Regions from separate parts of the Agrobacterium sp. fls2-241-TYG-188a genome, predicted to be linked through region 1. Evidence: predicted binding sites of a transcription regulator. Region 1 holds the regulator's gene; each other region holds the start of a gene.
The links. The regulator PhoB, encoded in region 1, activates phosphate uptake and scavenging genes when phosphate is short. The targets are predictions, from matches to a motif close to TGTCATNNANCTGTCAT.
Positions count from the first base shown of each region.

Region 2: the regulator PhoB is predicted to act here: its motif matches at 1,245-1,261, upstream of QRN85_RS13665 (esterase-like activity of phytase family protein).
Region 3: the regulator PhoB is predicted to act here: its motif matches at 1,776-1,792, upstream of QRN85_RS14615 (BtaA family protein).
Region 4: the regulator PhoB is predicted to act here: its motif matches at 2,447-2,463, upstream of QRN85_RS21955 (alkaline phosphatase).

Region 1 is NZ_JARVRD010000002.1:66,826-71,636, reverse strand. It holds gene QRN85_RS07180 (GcrA family cell cycle regulator) at 308-841, shown strand; gene QRN85_RS07175 (DUF6481 family protein) at 1,310-1,699, opposite strand; gene QRN85_RS07170 (hypothetical protein) at 1,738-1,959, opposite strand; gene QRN85_RS07165 (cold-shock protein) at 2,186-2,395, opposite strand; gene phoB (phosphate regulon transcriptional regulator PhoB) at 2,919-3,602, opposite strand; gene phoU (phosphate signaling complex protein PhoU) at 3,734-4,450, opposite strand; gene pstB (phosphate ABC transporter ATP-binding protein PstB) at 4,538-4,811, opposite strand, start outside.
Region 2 is NZ_JARVRD010000002.1:1,426,266-1,431,076, reverse strand. It holds gene lon (endopeptidase La) at 1-615, shown strand, start outside; gene hupB (DNA-binding protein HupB) at 817-1,092, shown strand; gene QRN85_RS13665 (esterase-like activity of phytase family protein) at 1,317-3,515, shown strand; gene QRN85_RS13660 (mandelate racemase/muconate lactonizing enzyme family protein) at 3,691-4,811, opposite strand, start outside.
Region 3 is NZ_JARVRD010000003.1:109,764-114,574, reverse strand. It holds gene QRN85_RS14620 (class I SAM-dependent methyltransferase) at 1-483, opposite strand, end outside; gene QRN85_RS14615 (BtaA family protein) at 480-1,730, opposite strand; gene QRN85_RS14610 (lytic transglycosylase domain-containing protein) at 1,929-3,044, opposite strand; gene QRN85_RS14605 (LysE family translocator) at 3,273-3,908, opposite strand; gene QRN85_RS14600 (pyrophosphate--fructose-6-phosphate 1-phosphotransferase) at 4,082-4,811, opposite strand, start outside.
Region 4 is NZ_JARVRD010000009.1:29,804-34,614, reverse strand. It holds gene QRN85_RS21965 (ABC transporter ATP-binding protein) at 1-68, opposite strand, end outside; gene QRN85_RS21960 (hypothetical protein) at 71-541, opposite strand; gene QRN85_RS21955 (alkaline phosphatase) at 632-2,389, opposite strand; gene dnaK (molecular chaperone DnaK) at 2,741-4,645, shown strand; gene dnaJ (molecular chaperone DnaJ) at 4,735-4,811, shown strand, end outside.

The DNA.
Region 1 (4,811 bases):
TCACCTGTGGATGTCAACAAAAGTCCGCGTTAGCAGGCATTCTCAAGCCATGGTAGAGGGTTTTTACCGAGCTACAAAGTGTTGCTTTTCTGACTCACGCGGAAAGCAAGTTGGGGAAAACCGGAAAATCGATTCCAGATGATTCTCCCGACTCTTGTCACGGAGTCTGCCTACGATTAGGTTAACTCTCAATTACTAGACTGCAAGCGGCGGACCTAGTCACCTACAATCTGGCGGATACTCTGCGCGTGGTTTGCTCCACGGCATCGGGGAAAGATTCTGCCTGCGCTACGAGCGGAGAAGCTGTATGAACTGGACTGATGAACGAGTGGAAAAACTCAAAAGACTGTGGTCCGAAGGGTTGAGCGCCAGTCAGATCGCAGCCCAGCTCGGCGGCGTCAGCCGCAATGCCGTCATCGGCAAGGTTCACCGCCTCAACCTGCCAGGTCGCGCAAAGGCTGGCGGCACGGTTGCAACCGCACGTCCTGCGGCCAAGCGCCCTGCTGCAACGACAACCGCGCCACGCGCAACCAATTTTCAGGCGCGCCCGGCCGCTGCCCGCCCTGCCGCCCGCACCGCAGGCGCCACCGCGCTGAAGGAAGATCAGTCTCTCGATACGGCTCAGGTTCTGGAATATGTGCCCGTTACCAACACATCGCTGCCAACCTCGCTGCGCCTGACGCTGACCGAGTTGACAGAGCGCACCTGCAAGTGGCCGGTTGGCGATCCGCTGAAGGACGACTTCCACTTCTGTGGCTGTGAAGCTTCCGAGTCCTCGCCTTACTGCAAGTTCCACGCGAAGATGGCTTACCAGCCCGTCAGCGAACGCCGCAGGGCCTGAGCGAAATCTCAAAAGATAGCAAAAGCGGGTCCATTCGGCCCGCTTTTTTGTTCGTGGAGAAAGACGGTACGGTGGCGGAGGCTGACCGTCTCAAATGGGCTGCTTCCCACCGAAAGGTGCTGTGCTGCTCAAGGCTCGCGAGAAATCACCATGCCCTCATGGCAAACAGGAGCCGTCATCGAGAGGCGGCGCGTTGGGGTACTACAGGATGGTTTCTTGTCCGGCCAGGCCAGCGCCATGAACGTAGCGTTGCCGCCATAACAGACGCGCATCAGCCGGTTTGCGGCTTACCTGCGGTATGACAAAAGAGCGCAATGGGAACGAACGAAAGTGCTGCTCGTATCGACCGGGCAGCCGCCGGAGGAAAGGGAGGCTGGCCCCGAAGTAACGCCACCGGCGCATTTGCCGGCAGGCTGAAGCGGGACCGGGTGGCCCGCTTTATGTTTGACGAGAACGTCTGTAGCCGGATTAGCCCTGGCGGGCCTTGCGGTTGGCATAACGGCGATCGCGTTCTGCCTTGCGCGCCGCTTCGTCTTCGATGACACGCGCGATGCGGTTCTTGTCGGCCAGCTTGCGGGCATCTTCTTCGGCGCTGGCGGCGGCATCGAGTTCTGCCTGCTTTTGAGCGGCTTCTGCTTCGATGCGGATTTTCTCGTCGCGCTTTTGCTGCTCGCGTTCAGCCTGGCGGGCCCTACGGGCTTCGGCAACGGCAATCTGCTCGGCCTGCTTGGCTTCGAGCATCGGCGCTGCGGCTTCCTTGGCTGCCTTGTAGGCCTGCAAAAGTGCGGCCTTGGCGTCAGCAGCAGCGCCGCGACGGTCGGCAACTTCGTTGGTTCTGGCGTTTCTTGTGTTTCTCAAATCTCTATTCCAGTTGAAGGGTCATTCCGATCTCGCGATCAGGACTTTTTACCGCGTTTTGTGGGCGCTGGCGGTGGGTTCAGGCTATCCTGCAATTCCTTGGCAAGACGCGCTTCGCGCAAGCGTTGGGTCTTTTCATCACGCGCCTGCGCAATCGAGTTCAGTTCGTCCACGGCGTGACCGCGAGCGAAGAACTGCGTCTGCGTGGCGCCGAATGCCTTCTCAGCCTGCTGGCGAGATTTGCTGTGTGTTTCGGACATGGATTTTCCTTCCTGTCGCTTCGGCTGAGATCGGGATCGATTTCAAAAAAATGCCGATGCGGAGTGGATTGGGTGGCCGGAGGCGGATTTCGCAAATGAAAAACGCTCTGGCGCATGTGCCGAGCTGCGGCACAAAAAAAGGCCAGGCAACGTGCCTGACCTCGGTTGGTCTCATACTTTCGACAGTGCCAGTACATCCGTGGTCAAAGGAAAGCAGATTCCGTATTTAAGCAGCCTGGAGATTGCAAGCCGACATTTTGCCCGACTTGTTGTCGCGCTCAAGGTCGTAGCTCAGCTTCTGGCCTTCAACGATTTCGCGCATACCTGCACGCTCTACAGCGGAGATGTGTACGAATGCGTCCGTGCCGCCGTTGTCTGGCTGAATGAAGCCGAAGCCCTTGGTGGAGTTAAACCATTTTACTGTGCCTGTGGTCATAATGAACCCTTTCAAAGCATAAGTGATAGATCACAGAACTGACGCCCTGTGTGCGAGTATAGCGATTTTTTTGAAGGAAAGGGTTAGTTCAAAACGCGGTGCTAATCGCGCGGCAACCAAAGCTCAGCAAGCAAAATATCGATGACCAATTGATAGAGGGTTATTCCCTGATAGTCAAACCTTAAATTACAGATAATTGAAATTCGCTTTTATCTTGCAACGTAAAGGCACGGTCAGAAGAATAATTACCCGTATCGCTATTTCAATTTCCGCAATGTCCCTGCCTGTTGTTTTTACTCAGAAAAATCGCTTGGAAAAGGAAATCCCGCCCTACCCTTTTTCGCACCCGAGGGCGAAGTTTGGAGCCGCCGCCAGAACCTGAGAATTTATCCTAGCGATGAACGCAAACGACGGTTCCCTCGGCGGCAGCTGTTCGATCCTGGCATAAAACAGGAAACGCGCGCCGTGTTCCAGCCAGAACATCCTGCGCGCGTTGTGCTTCAAAAGGGTGTCGAAAGGCCCGTCAGGCTTCCATGGAATAGCCCGCGCCGCGCACGGTGCGAATGACATCCTGCATATTGGAGAAGTTGAGCGCCTTTCTCAGACGGCCGACATGAACGTCCACGGTGCGTTCATCCACATAGATATCGTGACCCCATACGCCATCCAGAAGCTGCGAGCGCGAGAAGACGCGACCGGGGGAGACCATGAGGAACTCCAGCAGGCGAAACTCGGTTGGCCCCAGACGCACTTCGCGGGTCTTGCGGTGCACGCGGTGGGTTTCGCGGTCGAGTTCGATATCGCCGCATTTCAGGACGGAGGACAGAACTTCCGGGCGGGCACGGCGCAGCATGGCCTTGACGCGTGCCATCAGCTCTGGGGTCGAAAACGGCTTGACCACATAGTCGTCAGCGCCGGTCGCCAATCCCCGCACGCGCTCGCTCTCCTCGCCACGCGCCGTCAGCATGATGATCGGCAGGCGTTCGGTTTCCGGGCGCATTCTTAAGCGACGGCAAAGCTCGATGCCGGAAACGCCCGGCAACATCCAGTCCAGGATCAGAAGATCCGGGGTGCGTTCCTGCAAGCGGATTTCCGCCTCGTCGCCACGGGGAATGGTGTCGACGTCATAACCTTCGGATTCCAGATTGTAGCGGAGAAGAACGCTGAGCGCTTCTTCATCTTCGACAACTGCGATTTTCGGCACCATGGATTTGAACTCCGCCAGTCTGACCAGAGCGCAAGGCGTTCTTCGGGGCGCATTGCGGCCGCTCTGGCATGTTGATCGACACATCGGGCCGACCGAAGGTCATGTTCGACCTTCGGCGCCGATGCTGCAACTCACTCGGTTACTGCGCCAAGCGTGTTGGAACTATCGTCCTTCGGACGCTCGCCTTCCGGCTGGCTGCCGGTGGTCATGTAGTAGATGGTTTCGGCAATGTTGGTTGCGTGGTCGCCAACGCGCTCGATGTTCTTGGCGCAGAACAGGAGATGCGTGCAGGTCGTGATGTTGCGCGGATCTTCCATCATGTAGGTCAAGAGCTCGCGGAACAGCGAGGTGTACATGGCATCGATCTCTTCATCGCGCTCGCGGATGGCCTGGGCCTTTTCCGCCGAACGGGTGGAGTAGACGTCAAGCACTTCCTTGAGCTGCACCAGCGCCAGTTCCGACAGGTGCTCCAGACCGCGGGCCAGCTTGCGCGGAACGCCGGTACCGGCAACCGCGATGACGCGCTTGGCGGTGTTCTTGCCAAGGTCGCCCACGCGCTCCAGATCGGCAGCGATACGCAGCGAGCCGATGATTTCACGAAGGTCGGCAGCCATGGGCTGACGCTTGGCGATGGTGACGATGGCCTTGTCGCCAATCTCACGCTCGGCATGATCGAGGATCGTGTCGTCGGATATGACCTTCTGGGCAAGTGCTGCGTCGGAATTGACGAGCGCGCGCACCGCATCGGCGCACATCTGTTCCGCCAGACCGCCCATTTCGGCGATGCGGCGGGTGAGGAACTTCAGCTCCTCGTCATAGGCGGACATGATATGGGAATGTGTCGGCATGTACGAAATCTCCAGTTTCGATGCGCTGGCCCGCAAGCCCGGACGGGCTCAAGCGGTGCCACGCGAATGGTTTCAACCTGCGGCAGATCAGCCGAAGCGGCCCATGATGTAGTCCTGCGTGCGCTGGTCATCCGGGTTGGTGAACATCTTGTCGGTGTCGTTTTCTTCGACCAGATGGCCCAGATGGAACATGGCGGTGCGCTGCGAGACGCGGGCTGCCTGCTGCATGGAGTGGGTGACGATGACGATGGTGTAGTTTGCGCGCAGCTCGTGGATGAGTTCTTCCACCTTTGCCGTCGCAATCGGGTCCAGCGCCGAGCATGGCTCGTCCATCAGGATGACTTCAGGAGACACAGCAATC
Region 2 (4,811 bases), 1.4 Mb from region 1:
CTGGCCTGGACAGAGGTTGGTGGCGAACTCCTGACGATCGAAGGCGTGATGATGCCCGGCAAGGGCCGCATGACGGTGACGGGCAATCTGAAGGAAGTCATGAAGGAATCCATTTCGGCAGCGGCTTCCTATGTCCGCTCGCGCGCTGTGGATTTCGGCATCGAACCGCCGCGCTTCGACAAGTCGGACATTCACGTGCACGTGCCGGAAGGCGCGACACCGAAGGATGGTCCATCTGCGGGTGTGGCGATGGCTACCGCCATCGTGTCCATCATGACGGGCATTGCCGTTGACCGCAACGTCGCGATGACGGGTGAAATCACCCTTCGCGGACGCGTGCTGCCAATCGGTGGCCTGAAGGAAAAGCTGCTCGCCGCACTTCGCGGTGGCATCAAGAAGGTACTTATTCCGGAAGAGAATGCCAAGGATCTGGCTGATATTCCTGATAACGTCAAAAACGGAATGGAAATCATTCCGGTTGCCCGCATGGGTGAGGTCCTGCAACATGCGCTTGTGCGTATGCCAGAGCCTATCGAGTGGGATGGCAGCATCGAGACGCCGGTCATTGCAACCGTTGAAGGTGTAGATGACGGCAGTCAGACAATCGCACATTGATGCGTTGCTGTGATCGATGGTGCTAATTTAGCACAAAATCGTTGAAAGGCTGGCAGTAATGCCAGCCTTTTTTGTGAAAAGAACGCTAGACCCCTTGTTTTTCAGGCCATTCCAGCGCTTTTGGGTGGCGGTGCGCGAATAGATAAGTATTCTGCGCCGATCCAATTTGAGTCGTTTCATACCATTGAAAGGGGTGGAAACATGAACAAGAACGAGCTCGTTTCTGCAGTTGCCGAAAAGGCTGGTCTCACCAAGGCTGATGCCGCTTCTGCCGTCGACGCAGTATTCGAAACCGTCCAGAGCGAATTGAAGGCTGGTGGCGACATCCGTCTCGCAGGCTTCGGCAGCTTTACCGTAAGCCGTCGCGAAGCCTCCAAGGGCCGTAACCCATCCACGGGTGCAGAAGTCGATATTCCGGCTCGCAACGTTCCAAAGTTCTCCGCAGGCAAGGGCCTGAAGGACGCTGTTAACTCCTAATTCGCCCGGGCTGTCTGCGCCTGCGGCGTGCGGACGGCATTTGAGGTAGACGAGGAAAATTTTGGCTCTTTGCGCAGTCTTGCGAATGGTTGCCACAAAATGCTGAAAGCCCGGCCACGCGCCGGGCTTTTTGTTTATCATCAAGTTCGCACTGTCATGTCCCTGTCACGTCCATGTCGCAAAAACGCATCCATGCATTTTTGGGGTGCATTGAAGGGGACACCATGACACTTCGTTTTTCCTGTGCTGCGCTGACTGCGGCACTCTTCGCCTCTGCCGCTTTTCCTGCTGCGGCTGAACAGGTTTTCAACCGCATTGCGTCTTTTCCGGTGGCGTTGAACCTTCCTTCCGACAAGAAGGAAGAGACCGTAACCTCTGCGGAAATCATCACTGCCAGTGGTGATGGCAAGACGCTGATCTATTCCGATAGCCCGCTCGGCGCGATCGGCTTTATCGACATCAGCGACGCCAAGGCACCGAAAGCGCTGGGCGCGCTGATGATGGACGGAGAGCCAACCTCGGTCACGGCATCCGGAGCCAAGGTTCTTGCGGCCGTCAATACGTCCGAGAGCTATGTGAAGCCAGCGGGCAAGCTGGTTACGGTAGACATCGCTTCTCGCAAGATCGAGACCAGTTGCGACCTGGGCGGCCAGCCTGATTCCGTTGCCATCTCGCCGGACAAGAGCTTCATCGCCATCGCGATTGAGAATGAGCGGGATGAGAAAGCCAATGACGGCGCCTTGCCGCAGATGCCCGCCGGTTTCCTCGTTACCATCGGCTTGAAGGATGGTGCGCCGGATTGCGGAACGCTGAAGAAGATCGATGTGACGGGCCTGGCAGAGATTGCCCCGGAAGATCCCGAGCCAGAATTCGTGTCGATCAACGGCAATGGCGAAGTTGCGCTGACACTTCAGGAAAACAACCATATTGTTATCATCGACGGCAAGAGCGGCAAGGTAACCAGCCACTTCTCTGCCGGGACCGTCGATCTCAAGGACATCGATACCAAGAGCGATGGACAGTTGGCGTTTTCCGACAAGCAGGATGCGCGCAAGCGTGAGCCGGATGCCGTGAAATGGCTCGGCAATGATCGCATCGTTGTTGCCAATGAGGGCGACTGGGAAGGTGGCGCGCGTGGCTTTACGATTTTCGACAAGGCCGGCAAGGTTGTCTACGAAGCTGGTTCGTCATTCGAACATGCCGTAGCCGCACTCGGCCACTACCCGGAAAAGCGTTCAAAATCCAAGGGTATCGAGCCTGAAGGGCTTGAAGCCGCGACATTCGGAGAAGACAAATACTTCTTCGTCCTGGCGGAGCGCGCTTCTGTCGTCGGCGTCTACAAGGATACTGGCGGTGAGCCGACCCTCACGCAAATCCTGCCATCGGGCGTGTCACCGGAAGGTGCGGTAGCCATTCCGTCGCGAAACCTGCTGGTCACCGCCAACGAAGCTGATTTGGCAAAAGATGGCGGAGCGCGCTCGCACGTCATGATCTACGAGCGTTCCGAAGCCAAGGCAGCCTATCCGCAAATCGTATCGGCGCAGAAAGATGGAATGCCGATTGGATGGGGCGCCCTGTCTGGTCTCGTTGGTGATTCCGAGAAAGACGGCATTTTCTACGCCGTTTCAGATTCGGTTTACGGCAATCAGCCATCCATCTTCACCATAGACGCGACGAAGCAACCGGCTGTCATCACCAGCGTCCTTCGCGTCAAGCGCGATGGCACTGCCGCTCAGAAACTGGATCTCGAAGGCATCACGCTGGATGGGAAGGGCGGCTATTGGGTGGCATCCGAAGGCAATAGTGAGAAACTCGTTCCGCACGCTCTCTACAACATCAGCGCCAAGGGTGAGATCAAGGCCGAGATCGCTCTTCCCAAGGAATTGCTGGAAGGTGAGACACGCTTCGGCTTTGAAGGCGTGACCATGATCGGCAAGGGCGATGACGCCACGCTGTGGATGGCCGTTCAACGCGAATGGGGCAAGGATGAAAAGGGCACAGTGAAGCTCGTGTCCTATAATCCGAAGTCCAAGGAATGGGGCGCAGTTCGCTATCCATTGGAGAAGGCTGGCGAGGGCTGGGTCGGCCTTTCCGAAATCACTGCCCATGGCGATCAGGTTTACATCGTAGAGCGTGACAACCAGGTGGGTGATAAGGCAAAGCTGAAGAAGCTTTACACCGTCGCAATCTCTGACCTCAAGCCCGGCAAGATCGGTGGCGAACTGCCGCTCGTCAAGAAGACGGAAGTCTACGACTTCTTGGCCGTGCTGAAAGCCCAGACAAACGGCTATGTCGTGGACAAACTGGAAGGCTTCGCCTTCGACAAGTCCGGCAAGGCATTCGCGGTTACGGACAATGACGGCGTGGACGACTCATCTGGCGAGACGCTGTTCTTCCCGGTCGATCTGAAGGCTACGAACTGATTATTCGCGATACGTCGTGCCTGGCTTGACCCTCCGCGCTCGTTTGCACGTACCAGACTTGCCGGGTCGCAGTTGCGGTGCAGCTCGAGTTCGGTGTGACGGAATATGAAGAACAAAAAGCCGGGCGTCATCTCTGACGCCCGGCTTTTTTTATCGCGATCCCTTCACCCAGGGATCACGCGTCTTTCAAAGCATATTGCTCCAGCGCATCGCGGTTGATCTCAATGCCGAGGCCCGGGCCATCGGGTATCTGAACCACGCCCGCGACGTGCTCCAGCGGGCTTGTCAGAACCGCCTGGCGGTATGGGTTCTCGGTCCGGTCAAATTCCAGAATCGGCGGGCGGGGATTTCGACGTGCCGGGTCTGGCGGAAGATAGGCCATGAATTGCAGCGCGGCGGCAATTGCAACGCCCGTGCCCCAGACGTGGGGAATGACACGCACGCCGTAAAGGCTGGCCAGATCGACAATGCGCTTCGTTTCCGAAAAGCCGCCAGCACCAGCAAGATCAGGCTGGAGAATATCGACAGCACGGCTTTCCAGCGGTGCGCGCATTCCATAGCGTCCGTGCCATGTTTCACCGCCCGCGACAGGGATAGGCTGACCGGCACGCACGGCCTGATACGCATCCAGCTGCTCCGGAACCACCGGTTCCTCGAACCAGTCGATGCCAAGCGGGGCAAGCGCCTTGCCAACTTCAATGGCATCCAATGCATCATAACCGTGATTGGCGTCGATCATGATTCTGACATCAGGGCCGACGGCTTCGCGCGCAGCTTCGATGACGGCAATATCTTCAGCGACATCGAAGCCGATCTTTATCTTGACCGCATGAAAGCCCTGGGCCGCATAGCCAGCCACTTCTGCCGCCACGTCGGAAACGGCGTCCACACCATCCTTGCGGAAAGAGCCGGTTGCGTAGGCTTGAACGCTTTCGCGGAAGCGTCCGCCCAGAAGACGCGATATGGACGTGCCGAAGCGTTTGCCCTTGACGTCCCAGAGCGCAATATCGATGCCGCTCAGCGCCGTAACGGTGAGCCCGCGTTGGCCCTGGTCGCGCAAGAGATTGTAGAGTTGATGCCAGATGACCTCGATATCGAGCGGGTCTTTCCCGATGAGGTGAGGGGTGTAAGCGGCTACCACGGCTGCGTTGGGTTTTGCCGGGCCGAGGCATTCGCCCCAGCCCACGGTGCCATCATCGCAAATGATCTCGACAAGACAATGAATGCGCCTGTCAAAACGCATCGAGGCGCTTTCGAACGCATGACCCAACTTGTAATCGAGCAGATGTGTGCGAA
Region 3 (4,811 bases), on a different contig from region 1:
GAAATCAACGATGTGCAACGAGCCGCCCGGCGCCAGCGAGAGGATGGCGCGTTCCACTGCCTTTTCCCACTCCGGTATCATCGATAGGGCATAGGAAATCATGACCCTGTCGAAGCCTTCGGCGCGGCCAAATTCGCTAAGGCGAAAAGTTGTTGCGTCGGACACGCGCAGAACGGGCCGCTCGCGATGGCCTGCGAAGTTTTCGGCTGCTGTGGTCAGCATCTCGGATGAAATGTCGAGGCCGTAGAGCTTGGCGGTTGGAAAGAGCCTTGAGGCGCGCAGAAGATTGCGTCCCGTGCCGCAGCCCACTTCCAGCAGGCTGCCGCCTGTCGGTACATCGAGCCTGTCGATGGTCGTGTCACGTCCCAGCAGGTAATATTTGCGCGTGATGTCGTAGATATGCCGCTGGTGGCGGTACATGCGGTCCATCAGGTTCGCGTGGCCGGTATCGCCCAGGCCGATATTCTCGCCAATGCTCTTCATGCCTGTGCCCTCTGGTAAATATGGAAGCCGCCATAGATCGCAGAGCGATCGCGGGCATTCAGCTCTTGCGACCGTTCCGCCAGATAGCACCACTGGGCGCGGATGTCGGGCGAAAGACGGCCTTCGATCACGCTCTTTTCTGCGGCTGTGCGGAAAATCACGCGTGCGTCGGGAGCTGCTGTACGGCTGATCTGCGACCAGAGTTCATTGATCTGCGTATCGCTCATCCAGTCCTGCGCATCGAGCAGGACATAGCGATCAACGCTCGATGCGGGCTTGGCAGCCAGAAGTTCCGTGAAGGTGGCGTGATGCACGTGGACCCGCGAGGCATTGTCGCGAATGGCCTGGTAGTAATCATTGCGCAGGTAGTCGGGCAGATTGCCTTCCTGAGCCTGCGGGTAGCGACGCGCAAAAGCCTGCCATGCGAAGTAATTATCCTTGAGCGGAAAGTCGCAGGCGAGTTTTTCAAGGCGTTGGCGCAGCACCGGCGCGATGGTGTTGCCATCCGAAAGGCTGGCGAGTTCATCATATTGCCGGGGAGGGATGCCAAGACCGAAAAGCGAGCTCTTGCGCTTCGTAAGCCAGCGAATCATTGGCTTGTCGAACAGCGGCGCAACCTTCTGGTCGAAAAACTGGCGCTGCTCGTCCAGCGAACGCGTCTTGGCCATCTCCTGAAGCTTGACGCCGTGCAGGCGGGCCAGAACATGGCCAGCGCCGATGAAGCGGCCCAGAAGCCCTGTGCGGTAAATATTGCGATTGAACACGGAGATGCGGCGACGTCCGGTCAACGTGCGCTTTGACCAGTAGGCACGCGTCTGCGGATCGAGGTGCGGTGCGATGAAGCGGTCATAGCCATCGCTGTTGGAGCGTACATTGGCCACACCGAACTGCCGGACAACATCGCGATGATTTGGCAGGTGACGGAAGGCGGCGAGTTTCAGCTTGTTGAGGGCGATGTGGTGCGGGTTGAGGTCCACAACGTCAATCCGCGCCGGATTGCGGGAAAGGTAGGTCAGAACATTGCAGCCACCAGAGCCGATGGTGACGATGCTGTGCCCGTCCCGCAGTTCCATCGCCTGCATGTCGACATCCGGATCTTCCCAGATTTGCGGATAGACCAGACCCGAAAACAAAACGCCGAACAGACGCTCGGACATGCCGCTTGTGGACAGGGCCTTGTGCTGAAGCAACGCGTTCTTGAGTTTAAGGTTTTTACTGAAACCGGTTTTCGGCGCGACACCCGTCATATGATTCCACCTCTCGTTCGGTTGAGAGGCGTTTACCGGCATGACGCAACAGTTTGATGACGGGTTAACGGTGGCTTCATCTTGCCGTCATAACGGCTCCGGCTGGGACCAGGAAGGCACACGTCTGAGCACGATCAAGGCTCTGATCGCGCCAGAATTAAACCAGAACCGGGGTGGTGAAACGAGTTGGAGTACCGCTTACTTGCGAAGGACGTGCAGCATTCCACGGCGCTTTGCGTCGTAGTAGTAGCCACGCGCATAAAGGCGAACCGCATTGTCACGGTTGTTGTCCGCCACCAGCCAGGCGCCGCGCAGATACTTCACCGCATATTTCAGATTGGTTTCGGCATCGAAAAGGCCGGATGCGGGGCCGTCGAAGCCCATGGAGCGGGCGGTTGCATGTTTGATCTGCATCAGGCCGAAGTGACCGCCATTGAATGCGCCGGGATTGTAGCGGCTTTCGCGCTGCACGACACGGTGTACCAGATCTTCCGGCACATCATACATCGTCGCATATTTGGTAATCAGTCCGCTCAGCTTCTGACGGCCAGCCATGACCGAACCATCGGTGGTGATGCCTTCGCGGGTGCTGATCGCAGCAAGGGCTGCGTTTTGCGGAGCCGATGCATAGGCAAGCATGGCGCCCTGCGGTTTTGGAACCGGGATTACGCTTTGCTGCTTCATCATTTCTTCGGTCAGCGGAATGGGTGCTGCCGAAGGGGTGCCCGGTGCGCTAGGCGCTGGCGGGAACCCGCCCTTTAACGCAACGACCTGCGGAAGTGCTGCCGCAGAGGTGTTTGTCTGGTGGGCCACAGCGGCGACTGCCGGTGCTGTGGCGGCTGGCGCTGCAAGCGCAACCTGCTGAGCGGGCGCCTGTGGCTGTATCTGTGCGTCAATGGCGGCAGCAGCTGCTGCGGCCGCAATTTCGGAAGCGGGCGGAAGGGCTACACGTCCACCCTTCACGGCAACTGCCGAAGCCATGGTCGGGCCAGCAACCTGTGCTGCTGTAGCGGTCGATGCCACGGTCGCGCCTGCCGGTGAGACGGTTGCGCCAGCAGGGGCGGCGGCTGTGCCAGCTTGCGTTGCTGCGATTTGGGCGGCTGTGGCTTCACCGGAGTTCGCTGTTGCAGGGGTCTGTGTTGGCGTGGCGGCCACGTCGGGAGATGGCTGGGTCGTGGCAGCGAGTTTCGGCTGTTGAATATCGGCTTTTGATGCGACTTCGACGCTTGTGCACCCCGCCAAGCTCATTGCAAGGCCCATGGTTGATGACACAAGTAGAGCCGATGTTCGGCGAGAACTGCCAGGAAATTTCATGCTGCCGCCCTTGAGTGCGCCTGTCGCTCGTTACCCCCGTTTCAAGCGAAGCAGGCAGTCCCTATCCGGCGATCATTAACCTATCGTAAGGATTCCGGCAAGCGGCGACTTGTTGCTGCCGCACGTCGGCAGACGTTAGGAGCCGACCTAGCTCGTCTCATGCTTTTAGAAACAACGAGATAGGATGGTAAATTTGACATTCACCGCGATAGCAGAAGCTGTGGGTTTTCAGGCGGCGATCCGTCTGTATCCGGCGGTAACCGCACGGCCAGCAATGAAGTGCGTTCTCTTTGGATTGCGCTGCTTTTTGCTGATGGACATGCGCCGTACGGACGACAGCGTCACCTGAGCGAAGACAGCTTGAGCGGTGAGGCTTGCAAAAGCGATCAGCAGCACGACAGCCTGCATCTGCGATACCATTTCAACGACGTCACGCGAGCCGTTCACAAACTGTATGAGGAAGGCAACGAAAAAGCCGAAATAGCGCAGTCGAAGGGATGCGACACTGAAGCAATCGGAAAATGTGCTGCCGAAATTCTTGCCGCGGAGATTGTCGTTGTCGGCATTGGCCTCGCGGGCCGCAGGAGTAGCAATCGTCCACAGACTGAAAAGCATCAGCCATCCCGTGCCTGCCCATTGGGCAATATACAGAACGGCAGAGGGAAGAAACTCCGCGCCCGCCACGATGATGGATGCGGCGGTAACCGTTGTGACAATGCCTGATGTCGCGCCCATGACGGCAGCGACCAGAGCTTTCTTGCCACGGATGGAGGAATAGCTCGCAACTTTGAAGGAGATAGGCGAGGGCAGCGCGAAAAGTACGGCACAGGCTATGCAAAACACTAGCCAGACTTGTGCGGACATATGCGTTCCTCCTTGCCCTCCCGACTTCATTTTCTTTGAACTTACAGCATCGACCCAGAAACCGAAACGGATTTCTGGGTCTTGTGTTCATAACGTCGAGAGCGGTGTGTTTGCGCCACAGTCTGCAGGCTTAGCCCGATATTGCGGCACAAAGATGCGTAACCGTTTTAAGGTTACGCTGCCTTGTAGGGCTGGCCGATATGATCCATGACTTCGCCGAACCACTTGGCCGAGAGGTCGAAATGCTTTCCGCCCTTGATGCGCGGGAACTCGATGGTGCGCAGCTTGCCGCCTTGATCCTCGTCATGGCCGGTAACGCCGGATACCTTATTCAGTGCGCTTTCCACGGCCAGATCAACCATGCTCTGAATGAGTCGCAGATCCTCGCCATTGGCAGGTGCGGAGCGGGCATAATAACCGGACTTCTGCACCATGGTCCGCTCGGCACCGATAAGGCCGGCAAATTGCTTCTGGAACCAGCCGCCGACATTGATCGTGTCGATCTTGACGTGGCCGAATGCGTCGCGCTTGATCGTGTCGCCCGCAGCTTCCCGCTCGGCAACGATGGAATCAAGGCCTGCGCCTTCGGAAACGAAGAGTGTGACGAAACCGGTCTTGTCCATGATCTTCTTGAGGCGCTCGGCTTCTGCCTGGATGTCGAAGGCCATTTCAGGCAAATAAAGCCCGTCGATGCTCTTGAGCTGCTCACCCATCAGCAGACCCTCGACATATTCATTGCCCTTGGTCTTCTGGATGTAAGCGCGGGCGGTAGCGGCGGTCAGCCAGCCGCAATGGCGGCCCATGACCTCATGGATGACGAATGTCTTCGGCGCAGCGCTTTGCTCGTTGCTGACATTGTCGAAGAAGTTCGCACCGACCTCGGCTGCCGTCCAGGCGCCCAGA
Region 4 (4,811 bases), on a different contig from region 1:
AGAAAAAGAACGGGCGCGGCAAGTCCCGGATAGGAAACGGAAAGATCTGAGATTTTCAATGGAAGCATGATCAGGATACCGCGTATTCGGCGTCTCGGATCCGCACCAGGCTGACAAAGCCGGTTTCCGGATCGGTCCAGGAGCCATGTTCCAGCACACCGGTTACCTCGATGGTGGTGCTTGGCTGCACAAAGGTCTGTTTCTCCGAGAGATAGACGACCACGATGTTATCGGGCCAGTCCGAATCCGAAGAGCAGAACGGGCAGAGCGCCATGGGAATTTCCGTCAGCACGAAGAAGGCTGCTTCCGCCTTCAGCGGCGGCGCCATGAAGCCCTTCATGCGGATCTGCCTGCCGGACAACTGCTTCAGCTTCTCGGAAAACTCCAATCCGAGAACGCCGACCTTGCCGTACATCTCGTCGAAGCTGAGCGGCACAGCCGATGCAGAAGCCTCGCGCACGAGGCTTGGAAAGCTGGCGAGAGCGATGCTGGCAAGTGTCAGCGCCTGTCTGCGTGTCAGCCTGTCTGGCCGGTACACCATGACGGTCTCCGTTTTTTGCTATTGTATTTGGCCTGAAACGACAATTCCGACCCGCCGATGGCGGGTCGGAACATCTCTTGACGTTGTTGCTTACTGCGTCTGCTTTGCGCCGAGCGCGAAAGCATCGGCCAGCACGCGGTATACGTCGCTCTGTTCCATGTAGCCCTTGAACTCTTCGGAACCGGGGCCTGTGGACTGCAGAACGATATCGTCAACCGCGTGAACGCCGCTGTCGCCATCCTTGGGGATGTTGCCCTGCACGAAGACGGCGCCGGGAACATTCTTGTAGGCTTCGTTGGCGATGTATTCCTTCTTCTCGTTCTGGATTGCCGGAACGAAAGGACCGTCCATCTTCGGGCGGAATGTTTCGTAATGGTCGGGACCATTGTTGGCATTCAGGAACAGACGGCGGCTGACGTCGATCCGGTCTGGATAACCATCGCCATCCTTGTCTTCGTAGTTCGGGAAGCCGGCTTCGGCATAGGTGCCGACCTTGGCGCGCATCTCATCGCCGGGCTTTTCGTCATCGACGGTGCCGATGATGGAAACGCCGTGGGTATGGTCACCGGTCACGACGATCAGCGTATCAGGGTTCTTGGCAGCAAATTCGCGGGCAACGCCAACGGCCTTGTCGAACTCGATGGTTTCGACAACGGCACGATCCCAATCCAGCGGGTGTGACATCTTGTCGATGTTGGCGGCTTCAACCATCAGGAAAAAGCCTTCAGGGTTCTTCGAAAGCTCGCCGAGCGCTGCGGTCGTCATGTCAACGAGACCCGGCTGGTTCGGGAACTTGTCGACGGTGCCCTTCTTCAGGAAGTTACGGTCGAGAAGCGTGTCCATGTTGCCGGTGTGGAACAAGCCGAGAAGCTTGCCGGTGTTCGAACCTTCAGCCTTTTCGAGCTCGCTCTTGTCGGTTGCCAGCGTGTAGCCCGCATCCTTGAACAGCTTGATATAGTCCTTGTCATCCTTGCGCTTGGAACCGGGTGTGTCCTTGCCAAGGAAATAGGCAGAGCCGCCGCCCAGGACAACATCAGGCTTTACATCCAGCATCATGCCGGTGATTTCTGCCTTGTCGGCGCGCTTGCGGGTGTGGGAAACGATGGCGGCAGGTGTCGCATCCTGCAATTCGGAGGTCGTCACGATGCCGATGGACTTCTTCGTCTGGCGGCGCAGAGCCTCACCCAGCGTTTCGACCTTAGGGTCGTCAAGGCTGGAAGGCGTGCGGTCGCCGTAAACGCCCAGAGCGTTTACCGGAGCCTTGTGGCCGGTCATATAGGCGGACATGGTGTTGGCGCTATCGGTCGCGATGGCTTCTGTCGAAGACGTGCCGATGAAGGCCATGCGGTCCATTTCGTCCATGTTCAGGCGACCGTTCGCCTTGCCTTCCGTCATGCCCTTGGACATGATGCGGGCAGCGGTGCGGTGCGCGACAGAAAGACCGTCGCCCAGCAGGAAGATGACATTCTTGGCCTTCGGCTTTTCGCTCGTGCCATAGACGGTCCAGTTGACGCTCTTTGTTTCAGAACCGGCGGAAACCTCGACCTTGTAATCGCCAGCCTTGGCAATCTTGAGGCCGCGGAGCGTTACGGCAGAACCGAGCACCTTGTCTTCCTTGCCCTTTTCTTCCGCCGTGAAGGTTACGTCGGAACCGAAGACGGTCTTGTAATCCTGGCCGTTGACCGTGATCTTGACGTCTTCCGGCTTCACGACGCCCTTGAACTCGACCTTGAAGTCAAAAGGAGAACCGCTGAGAATCGTCGCACGATCAAGAGGATAGACGGTTGCGGCCTGTGCGGCACCGGCAAGCATGGTGGTGGCAACGAGTGCGGCGATGAGTTTGCGCATGGAGAACCTCGAAATGAGATGTTTTGATGAAAAGCACCTCGCCTATAGGCACCCTGCATGACAGGGAAATGACGATCGGCGCGAATCATGCGTGCGCAATACAACCGGGCGATTTATATTCTGCTGCCCTGGAAAAGCGGTGAGCGAGCAATATCTGTTTTTTGCAAGTCTTATTTCTTCGTTTTTTGGTGCGATCGAGACCTTGATCCGCCTTGCAGCGGGAAAAATCGCTCCTTATATACCCCCCAGACAGCGGCAGATGCTGCACTAACCGGAAGACCATCCAAGTCAAGGAGTTGTCAATGGAATGCCTCCCGGGGTTCCGACAGCTCGCTTCAAGGAGAGAAGAGAATGGCAAAAGTAATCGGTATCGACCTTGGCACGACCAATTCCTGCGTCGCAGTGATGGACGGCAAGGACACTAAAGTTATTGAAAACGCAGAAGGCGCGCGGACGACCCCTTCCATGGTCGCATTCAGCGACGATGGCGAGCGTCTGGTTGGACAGCCCGCCAAGCGTCAGGCCGTCACCAACCCGACCAACACATTGTTCGCCGTCAAGCGCCTGATCGGTCGCCGCTACGAAGACCCGACCGTCGAAAAGGACAAGGGCCTCGTTCCGTTCGAGATCGTCAAGGGCGACAATGGCGACGCATGGGTTCAGGCACAGGGCAAGGGTTACTCCCCTTCGCAGATTTCGGCCATGATCCTTCAGAAGATGAAGGAAACCGCTGAATCCTACCTCGGCGAAAAGGTCGAGAAGGCCGTTATCACGGTTCCTGCCTACTTCAACGACGCCCAGCGTCAGGCAACCAAGGATGCTGGCCGCATTGCCGGTCTTGAAGTCCTGCGCATCATCAACGAGCCGACTGCTGCGGCTCTCGCCTATGGCCTCGACAAGAAGGACGGCAAGACGATTGCTGTTTACGACTTGGGCGGCGGTACCTTCGATATTTCCGTTCTGGAAATCGGCGACGGCGTCTTCGAAGTGAAGTCGACCAATGGCGACACCTTCCTCGGCGGTGAAGACTTCGACATGCGTCTGGTCGAATATCTGGCCGGTGAATTCAAGAAGGATCAGGGCATCGACCTTAAGGGCGACAAGCTTGCGCTTCAGCGCCTGAAGGAAGCTGCCGAAAAGGCAAAGATCGAGCTGTCTTCTTCGCAGCAGACCGAAATCAACCTGCCCTTCATCACGGCAGATGCGACAGGTCCTAAGCACCTGACGCTGAAGCTGACGCGCTCCAAGTTCGAGAGCCTGGTGGACGATCTGGTCCAGCGCACCGTTGCACCGTGCAAGGCAGCGCTGAAAGATGCGGGCGTTACCGCTGCGGAGATCGATGAAGTGGTTCTCGTCGGCGGCATGAGCCGTATGCCGAAGGTCCAGGAAGTCGTAAAGCAGCTGTTCGGCAAGGAGCCTCACAAGGGCGTCAACCCGGACGAAGTCGTTGCCATGGGCGCAGCCATTCAGGCTGGCGTTCTGCAGGGCGACGTCAAGGATGTTCTGCTTCTCGACGTGACACCTCTGTCGCTCGGTATCGAAACGCTCGGTGGCGTCTTCACACGTCTGATCGACCGTAACACGACGATCCCGACCAAGAAGAGCCAGACCTTCTCGACCGCAGAAGACAACCAGTCTGCCGTGACCATCCGCGTTTCGCAGGGTGAGCGCGAAATGGCGCAGGACAACAAGCTTCTCGGCCAGTTCGACCTCGTCGGCCTGCCACCATCGCCACGCGGCGTCCCGCAGATCGAAGTCACCTTCGATATCGACGCCAACGGCATCGTGCAGGTTTCCGCCAAGGACAAGGGCACCGGCAAGGAACAGCAGATCCGCATTCAGGCATCTGGTGGTCTTTCCGACGCCGACATCGAAAAGATGGTCAAGGACGCTGAAGCGAATGCCGAAGCAGACAAGAAGCGTCGCGCCGCTGTCGAAGCCAAGAACCAGGCCGAAAGCCTCATCCACTCCACCGAGAAGTCGGTGAGTGAATATGGCGACAAGGTTTCCGAGACGGACCGCAAGGCTATCGAAGATGCGATCGCTGCCCTGAAGACGGCTGTGGAAGCATCCGAGCCTGACGCAGACGATATCCAGGCCAAGACGCAGACCCTGATGGAAGTTTCCATGAAGCTTGGTCAGGCGATCTACGAAGCCCAGCAGGCTGAAGGTGGCGAAGGTGCTACTGAGGGCGGCAAGGACGACATCGTCGATGCCGACTATGAGGAAATCAAGGACGACAAGAAGTCCGCCTAACGGCGAACGAATTGAAATCCCAATTGACGCTTGACTGAAATCCGGCTGCCTCGTGCAGCCGGAAATCCATTTCCGGGGCTTGTTCATTAATGGCGAAAGCAGACTTTTACGAAACACTTGGCGTCGGCCGATCCGCCGACGAAAAAGAGCTGAAAAGCGCCTTCCG